Regions from separate parts of the Aquariibacter lacus genome, predicted to be linked through region 2. Evidence: predicted binding sites of a transcription regulator. Region 2 holds the regulator's gene; the other holds the start of a gene.
The links. Region 2 encodes FNR, which switches genes on or off when oxygen is low (the NO sensors DNR and NnrR bind a similar motif). Its sites were predicted from a motif close to TTGATNNNNATCAA; they were not measured.
Positions count from the first base shown of each region.

Region 1: JI742_RS05460 (universal stress protein) is a predicted target of FNR. The motif match lies at 2,011-2,024, and genes of this name have one in related genera.

Region 1 covers NZ_JAERRA010000001.1:1,184,302-1,188,705, reverse strand. The annotation lists gene JI742_RS05475 (aromatic ring-hydroxylating oxygenase subunit alpha) at 1-20, shown strand, start outside; gene JI742_RS05470 (DMT family transporter) at 109-1,029, shown strand; gene JI742_RS05465 (sulfurtransferase) at 1,088-1,981, shown strand; gene JI742_RS05460 (universal stress protein) at 2,096-2,530, shown strand; gene purN (phosphoribosylglycinamide formyltransferase) at 2,553-3,251, opposite strand; gene JI742_RS05450 (site-2 protease family protein) at 3,338-4,021, shown strand; gene JI742_RS05445 (tryptophan--tRNA ligase) at 4,042-4,404, shown strand, end outside.
Region 2 covers NZ_JAERRA010000002.1:1,334-5,737, forward strand. The annotation lists gene icd (NADP-dependent isocitrate dehydrogenase) at 1-178, opposite strand, end outside; gene JI742_RS10315 (urease accessory protein UreH domain-containing protein) at 313-1,089, opposite strand; gene fnr (fumarate/nitrate reduction transcriptional regulator Fnr) at 1,227-1,991, shown strand; gene JI742_RS10325 (nitrogen fixation protein FixH) at 2,008-2,253, opposite strand; gene ccoG (cytochrome c oxidase accessory protein CcoG) at 2,296-3,759, opposite strand; gene ccoP (cytochrome-c oxidase, cbb3-type subunit III) at 3,756-4,404, opposite strand, start outside.

The DNA of each region.
Region 1 (4,404 bases), on a different contig from region 2:
TGGGCGCGGCCTTCGGCTGAGCCCCGTTCGCCACACCCGCCGCGCCGCCCGCGCGGCCCCCGAGGGGCACGGCCTGCCAGGCCGTGCCCCTTCGTCTTGCGCCCCTCGATGACCCGCCTGCCCCCCGCCGTCGCCATGCTGCTGGCGACCCTGTGCTTCGCGCTGATGAGCGTGGCCGTGAAGTTCGCCAGCCAGCGCTACGGCACCGGCGAGGTGGTTTTCTACCGCGGCCTGATCGGCCTGCTGGCCATGGCCGCGCTGCTGCGCGCGCAGGGCGGCAACTGGCGCACGCCGGTGCCCGGCATGCATGTCTGGCGCAGCGCCTCGGGCGTGACGGCGCTGTCGATGTGGTTCATCGCGATCGGCGGCCTGCCGCTGGCCACCGCGATCACGCTGAACTACATGAGCTCGGTCTGGATGGCGCTGTTCCTGATCGGCGGCGCCGTGCTGATGGGCGGGCGGCGCGTCGACGGCCGCCTGGTCGCCTGCGTGCTGGTGGGCTTCGGCGGCGTGGCGCTGATCCTGCAGCCGACGCTGGCGCGCGAGCAGCTCGGCCATGGCCTGATCGGCCTGGCCTCGGGCCTGCTGTCGGCCCTGGCCTACCTGCAAGTCACCGCGCTCGGCCGGGCCGGTGAGCCGGAGGCGCGGGTGGTTCTCTACTTCTCGCTGGGCAGCGTGCTCGTCGGCCTGGGACTGACCCTGCTCGGGCCGCTGCTCGGCCTGGGCGGCGGCTGGACGCGGGAGCACACGCCCTTCGGCCTGGCCTGCCTGCTGGCCGTCGGCGGCTTCGCCACCCTGGCGCAGTGGCTGATGACCCGGGCCTATGCCAGCGGCAGCACCCTGGTGAATGCCAGCCTGCACTACCTCGGCATCGTCTATGCGGCCGTGTTCGGCAGCCTGTTCTTCGGCGACGTGCTGAACGCGACGGCGCTGGCCGGCATGGCCCTGGTCGTGGTGGCCGGCCTGGGTGCGACCCTGCTGCGCAGCCGGGCGGCGCCGGATGCGGCGGCCGATCCCGCCGAGGCCTGAAGCGGGCCGGCCGCAAGCCGCCAGAATCCGCAGCGGCCGACCGTCCCGGCCCCAGGAGATGCCGATGACCGCCCCCACCCTGCCCACCCCGCTGATCGATGCCGCCGCCCTCGCCGCCCGCCTGGCGGCCGGGGAGGCCACGCTGATCGTCGATTGCAGCTTCGAACTGAGCGACCCGGCCGCCGGCGCAGCCCAGTTCGCCGAGGGCCACCTGCCCGGCGCCGTGCATGCCCATCTGGACCACGACCTGGCCGGCCCCAAGCACGATGCCGACGGCCGCTTCCGCGGCCGCCATCCCCTGCCCGATCGCGCGGCCTTCGCCGCCACCTTGGGCCGCTGGGGCCTGCGCCCGGGCATGGCCCTGGTCGTCTACGACCGCCAGGGCGCGGCTTTCGCCGCCCGGCTGTGGTGGCTGGCGCGCTGGGCCGGGCATGAGGCCGTGGCCGTGCTCGACGGCGGCCTGGCCGCATGGCAGGCGGCCGGCGGCTCGATCGAGCACGGCGGCCTGGCCGACAGCACCGCCCGCCCGGCCACGTCCACGCCCTACCCGCTCGGCCCCGCGACGATGCCCACGCTCGATGCCGAAGCCGTGCTGGCCCTGGGCGAGCGTCTGACGGTGATCGACGCCCGCGCCGGCGAACGCTTCCGCGGTGAAGTCGAGCCGCTGGATGCCGTGGCCGGCCACATCCCCGGCGCGGTCAACCGCTTCTTCAAGGACAACCTGGGCGCCGACGGCCGCTTCAAGCCGGCCGAGAGCCTTCGGGTCGATTTCGCCGGGCTGATCGGCGGGCGGCCGCTGGGGCAGGTCGTGAACCAGTGCGGCTCGGGCGTGACCGCCTGCCACAACCTGCTGGCCCTGGCCGTGGCCGGCCTCGACGGCAGCCGGCTCTACCCCGGGAGCTGGAGCGAGTGGTGCAGCGACCCGGCCCGGCCGGTGGCCACCGGCGGCTGAGCGCGGCGCGGCGGCCCGCCCGCCCCTCCTTGATCCCCCTCAAGACAAGCGCATGTCGCGCATGCCACGATGGCCCATGCCCCGCGTCCCGCGGGGCCGGACGGAGAACCCGATATGTACAAGCGCATCCTCGTGCCCACCGATGGCAGCGAGATCACCGGCAAGGCCGTGCAGGCGGCCGTCGCGATGGCCCGGCTCTTCGGCGCCCGCATCGATGCCCTGACGGTGAAGCAGCCCTTCGACTACTCCGGCATCAGCGAGATGGCGCCGGTCAGCCCCTCGGACTTCCAGGCCACCCAGAACCATCTGGCCGAGAATCGGCTGGCGGCCATCGTCGAGGCCTGCGAAGCCGCCGGCGTGCCGCACACGGTGACGGCCGTCGAGGCCGACCGACCGCATGAAGCCATCATCGACCATGCCCAGGCCGCCGGCTGCGACCTGATCGTGATGGCCTCGCACGGCCGGCGTGGGGTCAGCGCGCTGCTGCTCGGCAGCGAGACGCAGAAGGTGCTGACGCACTCCAAGCTGCCGGTGCTGGTGGTGCGCTGAGCCGGGGCGCGACCCGGGGGCTTCAGTCCTGCGGGTCCAGCACGAAACCGCGCGGCCGGCCGTCGCGCACCGCGTAGTGCACGCGGCCGTCGGCGGCCTGCTCGCGCACCAGGCCGCCGCGCAGCAGGCGGCCGATCAGCTCGGGATAGAGCCGGTGCTCGGCGCGCAGCACGCGCGCGGCGAGGCGATCCTCGTCATCGTCGGGCCGCGTCGGCACGGCGGCCTGGCCCAGCAAGGGGCCGTGGTCCAGCTCGGCCGTCACCTCATGCACGGTGCAGCCGGCCCAGACCGTGCCCGCCTCCAGCGCGCGGCGGTGGGTGTGCAGGCCGGGGAAGGCCGGCAGCAGCGAGGGATGAATGTTGATCATCCGGCCGGCAAAGCGCGCGACGAAGCCCGGCGTGAGGATGCGCATGTAGCCGGCCAGCAGCACCCAGTCCGGGCGCAGCGCGTCCAGGGTCTCGGCCAGCACGGCATCGAAGGCCTCGCGGCTGGGATGGGCGCCGTGATCCAGGGCGAAGGTCGGCAGGCCGCGGGCGGCGGCCCAGGCCAGGCCGGCGGCCGCGGGGCGGTTGCTGATCACGCCGACGAGCTCGGCCGGCCAGGCCTCGCGTTCGCAGGCCTTGGCCAGCACCTGCATGTTGGAGCCGCGGCCCGAGATGAGCACGGCCAGGCGCTGCCGGCGGGCGCCCGGCGCGGGCGTGGAAGAAGGGGTGTCACTCATCGGACGGCAGTGTAGAAGCCGGCCCCGCGCCGCCCCCGGCCCCGCAGGCGGCGCGGCGGCACCCCCCACCTAGAATCCGCGGCTCCATGGAAGCCCCCGAGCTCGTCCGCACCCTGGCCGTCTACTTGCTGCCGGTCTTGTTCGCGATCACTCTGCACGAGGTCGCGCACGGCCATGCCGCCCGGCAACTCGGCGACCCGACGGCGGCGCTGCTGGGCCGGCTGTCGCTGAACCCGCTGCGCCACATCGACCCGATCGGCACGGTGCTCATGCCCCTGCTGCTCTATGTGGGCACCGGCGGCGCCTTCGTCTTCGGTTATGCCAAGCCGGTGCCGGTGGACATGCGCCGCCTGCGCCATCCCAAGCGCGACATGGTCTGGGTGGCCTTCGCCGGCCCGGCCGCCAACCTGGTGCAGGCCCTGCTGTGGGCGGTGCTGGGCACCGGCCTGATCGTGCTGGGCGTCGAGGAGCCCTTCTTCCGCCTCGTCTGCAAGGCCGGCGTGCTGGTGAACCTGGTGATGTTCGCCTTCAACCTGCTGCCGCTGCCGCCGCTGGACGGCGGGCGCATCGCGGTGGGCCTGCTGCCCATGGCCCTGGCCCGGCCGCTGGCGCGGGTGGAGCGCTGGGGCTTCTTCCTCGTCGTCGGCCTGGTGCTGCTCGGCGTGGTCACCCATTACTGGATGCTGCCGATCATGCGTTTCGTGCTGAACTTGATGCGCGAGCTGCTGCCGGCCCTGAACACCCTGCTGGCCACCCTGCCCAGCGCCTGAGAAGCCCGAACGAGCCCACCATGCCCACCCGCGTCCTGACCGGCATCACCACCACCGGCACGCCCCACCTGGGCAACTACGTCGGCGCGATCCGCCCGGCGATTGCGGCCAGCCGCGAGCCGGGGGTGGAGAGCTTCTTCTTCCTGGCCGACTACCACGCGCTCATCAAGTGCGAGGACCCGGCGCGCATCGAGCGCTCGCGGCGCGAGATCGCCGCCACCTGGCTGGCCGCCGGGCTCGACACCGAGCGCGTCGTCTTCTACCGCCAGAGCGATGTGCCCGAGATCCCCGAGCTGTCCTGGCTGCTGACCTGCGTCACCGGCAAGGGCCAGATGAACCGCGCCCATGCCTACAAGGCCGCGCTGGACGCCAACGTGGCCGCG
Region 2 (4,404 bases):
CGCCGTAGCTCTTCTCGACGGCGGCGTCGACCACCTTGATCATCACCGGCGTGATGTCGAAGCCGGTGCCATCGCCCTCGATGTAGGGAATGATGGGCTGGTCGGGAACGTTCAGCGAGAAGTCGGGGTTGACCGTGATCTTCTGGCCGCCCGCGGGCACCTGGATGTGCTGGTACATGGGGGGGAAATCTCCGCTCGGTGATGAGGGGGTGGGTCGAGGGCAGCGGATGATGGTGACCGCCACTGCCATGCAAAACGCGATCGCATTTTAGGCAGCAGACTGACACCGGACCGACAGGGCCGCCCGCCTTCTCAGCACAGATCGCGCCCGGGGAAGTGCCCGCCTTGCCAGACCAGCCACGCCCCGCTGGCCAGCAGGGCCGCACCGGCCAGGCGCAGGGCCAGACGCTGCGCCCAGACGCGGGGCTGGCCCGCACCGGATCGCTGCAACAGCGGCAGCAGGGCCAGGCCGCCACCGCTGCCCAGGGCAAAGGCCGCCATCACCGCGGCACCCGCGGCCGGGCCGGGGGCCTGCACGGCCAGGATGAGGGCCGAGGCCAGCAAGCCGCAGGGCAGCAGAATCCAGCCACTGCCCAGCAAGGCGCCCCGGGTCAGGCGGGATGCGGCGCCGCCGCAAGCCGGCGCCGACACGCCGGCGGGCCCGCCGGCCGCAGCCGGCTGCAGCCAGATCACGCGCGCCGCAGGCTTCAGGGCCTGAAGCCTGCGGCGCAGGCCTTGGCTGAGGGCTTCCAGCCCGGCCTCCAGCACCGCCGGCCAGCGGCCGGCCAGCAGCAGCCACAGGCCCAGGGCCAGGGTGGCCAGATGCATCAGCAGAAAGATCGGCCGCAGCACCCCCTGGGCGCCCGACAGGGCCTGCAGCGGGGCGGCACCGCTGGCCGCCACCGCCCCGGCCAGGGTGTAGACCATGCCCCGGCCCAGTTGCCAGCCCAGCGCCGCGGCCGGGCCGCCACCGGCCGCGCGCTGGGCGGCTGCGCAGGGCGCGGCACACATGGCCAGGCAATGCGGCGTGCCCGCCAGGCCGAGCAAGGCGGCGGCGCTGACCAGGCTGAGCAGGAGCGGGCTGATCACGACGAAGGCTTCATGCGCATCAAGGCAGCCGGAACGGCCCGGCCGCCGGACCCGACTTTGCGCCGCCCGCCGGGGGCATGGCTTGATGCACCGCAAGCCTGTCGCATCCCGGGATGGCGCCCGCGCACAATCGGCCCATGGCCGTGATCCTGCCCTTCAGCCCCAAGCCCCTGCCTGGCGATCCGCCGCCTTCGCTGCCCGCCCTGCGCGAGGCTTGCGCAAACTGCCAGTTGCGCGAGCTTTGCCTGCCGCTGGGCCTGGCCGAGGCCGATCTCGACCGGCTCGAAGGCCTGGTCGGCGGCCGGCGCAAGGTGGCGCGCGGGCAGGCCCTGTTCCAATCGGGCGACAGCTTCCGCGGCCTCTATGCGGTGCGCAGTGGTTTCTTCAAGACCGTGGTGGCTTCCGAGGGCGGCCGGGCGCAGGTGACGGGCTTCCAGATGGCCGGCGAGCTGCTCGGCCTCGACGGCATCGGCGGTGACCGCCATGCCTGCGACGCGATCGCGCTGGAGGACAGCCAGGTCTGCGAGATCGCCTACGCCGACCTCGAACGCATCACCCACGACCTGCCGCCGCTGGCCCACCAGTTCCATCGCATCCTCAGCCGCGAGATCGTGCGCGACCAGGGCGTGATGCTGATGCTCGGCCGCATGAGCGCCGAGGAGCGGGTCGCCGCCTTCCTGCTCAACCTCAGCCAGCGCTTGCAGGCCCGCGGCTATGCCGCCCAGGCCCTGCGGCTGCGGATGACGCGCGAGGAAATCGGCAGCTACCTGGGCCTGAGCCTGGAGACCGTCAGCCGCACCTTCAGCAAGCTGCAGGACGAAGGCCTGCTGCGCGTGCAGCAGCGCGAGCTGAAGCTGCTCGACCTGGCCGCGCTGCGCCAGCGCGTCGAGGCCTGCGGCTGAGGCTGCCGGCCGCGTCTCAGCGGGCCGCGGCGGGCGCGGGCAGCGGCGTCACCGCATGGTTGCGGCCCTGCATCGCCGGGGCGGCGCTGCGCTCAAGCTGCACCGGCCGGGTCGGCAGCAGGGTGTCGGCGCCCCGGGTGGCGATGACGACGGTGGCCACGCCGGCCACCACGACCACGGCCGGCCCGCCGAGCACCAGCCACATGAAGCCCTCGCGCCACCAGGGCGTGGAAGCGGATGGCGCCGGGTTCGGTCGGCTCATGGAGAACTCCTTGCGATGGGAGCGGCGCAGCCCGGACGGGGCTCAGCGCGGCAGGTAGAAGGTGGTGGCCTCGTCGAGCCGGTGCTCGGGGCCGGACGGGCCGGCCTCGCGCACCAGGGTCAGTGTGACCGGCAGGGTGGCGCCGCGCTCCAGCCCGGCGGCGGCCTCGGGCGCAAGCCGCAGCGCCAGCGGCACCAGATGGGTCTCGGCCGGGCCCAGCTCGGCCGAGCCGCGCAGCTCGGCCTGCAGGCCGGGCAGGCCCTGCACCTCGATGCGCAGGCGCTGCGGCTGCTCGGTCAGGTTCATGAGCTGCAAGCGGTAGACGTTTTCGACGATGCCGTCCTCGACCTCGCGCGCCATCACGCCGCGGTCGCGCACCACGTCCATCCGCACCGGCGGACGCAGGGCCAGGCTGCCGACGAAGGCCGCCGAGATCAGCACCATGACGAGGCTGTAGACCAGCACCCGCGGCCGGAAGATGGACTTGAGCGTCAGCGCCGCGCGCTCGCCCGCCTCCAGGCCACGCTGGGTCGCGTAGCGGATCAGGCCCTTGGGCCGGCCGAGCTTGTCCATCACGCCGTCGCAGGCGTCGATGCATGCGGCGCAGGAGATGCACTCGTACTGCAAGCCCTGGCGGATGTCGATGCCGGTCGGGCAGACCTGCACGCACAGGCCGCAGTCGATGCAGGCGCCCTTCGAGGCGCTGCCGTCGAGCGCCGGGCCCTTGACGCCGAGGGTGCGCGGCTCGCCGCGGCGGGCGTCGTAGCCGACGATCAGCGTGTCCTTGTCGAACATCGCGCTCTGGAAGCGCGCATAGGGGCACATGTACTTGCAGACCTGCTCGCGCATGAAGCCGGCGTTGCCGTAGGTGGAGAAGCCGTAGAACAGCACCCAGAAGTTCTCCCAGGAACCGAGCTGAAGGTGCAGCACGCCCTGCCCCAGTTCGCGGATCGGGGTGAAGTAGCCGACGAAGCTGAAACCCGTCCACAAGCCGATGGCCAGCCAGACCAGGTGCTTGCCGCCGCGGCGCAGCAGCTTCTCGGCCGTCATGCCGCCGGCATCCAGCCGCAGGCGGGCGCTGCGGTCGCCCTCGATGCGGTGCTCGACCCACAGGAAGATCTCGGTGTAGACCGTCTGCGGGCAGGTGTAGCCGCACCACTGCCGCCCCGCCACCGCGGTGAACAGGAAGAGCCCGTAGGCGCAGAGGATGAGCAGGCCCGTCAGGTAGATGAAGTCCTGCGGGTAGAGCAGCAGGTCGAAGATGTAGAAGCGTCGCGCCTCCAGGTCGAAGAGCAGCGCCGGCCGGCCGTTCCACGGCAGCCAGGGCAGGCCGTAGAAGAGCAACTGGGTGAACCAGACCATGACCCAGCGCCAGTGGTTGAACCAGCCCTTGACGGTCTTGGGCTGGATCTTGGGCCCGGCCGCATACATCCAGATGGTCTTGCGGCGCGCGGCCGGAGCCGCCTCGGCCGGCAGGGGCTTGAAGGGCTCCAGGCGGCTGCTCATCGGGCCACCGTCGCGGTCGGGCCGGTCGCGGCGGGGGTGGACGCCGTCTTCAGCTCGCCGGGCTTGCGGCTGCCCAGGCCTTCGACATAGGCGGCCAGCACGCGGATCTGGCTCGGGCTCATGCGCTCGGCGAAGGCCGGCATCACGTTGTGCTTGCCCTCGTTGACCATGCGGATGATGGCGGCCTCGCCCCAGCCGTGCAGCCAGACCTTGTCGTTCAGGCGCGGCGCGCCCAGCATCGGGTTGCCCTCGCCCTTGGCGCCGTGGCAGCCAGCGCAGCTCGCGAAGCGCTCGCGGCCCAGTTGCGCGGCAATGTTGTTGTGCGCGCTGCCCGACAGGCTCAGCACATAGTGGGCAAGCTGGCGCACCTCCTCGGTCCCGCCGATGGCAGCCCCCATGGGCGGCATCATCCCCTGGCGGCCTGCGGCGATGGTCTCGACGATGCGGGCATGCTCGCCGCCCCACAGCCAGTCGCCATCGGTCAGGTTGGGGAAACCCTTGCTGCCGCGGCCGTCCGAGCCGTGGCACTGCGCGCAGTTCGACAGGAAGAGCCGCTCGCCCAGCGCACGGGCGGCGGGATCGGCCACCAGTTGCTCGGGCGACTTGGCATCGAAGGCGGCATAGATCGGCGCCACTGCCTGCTGC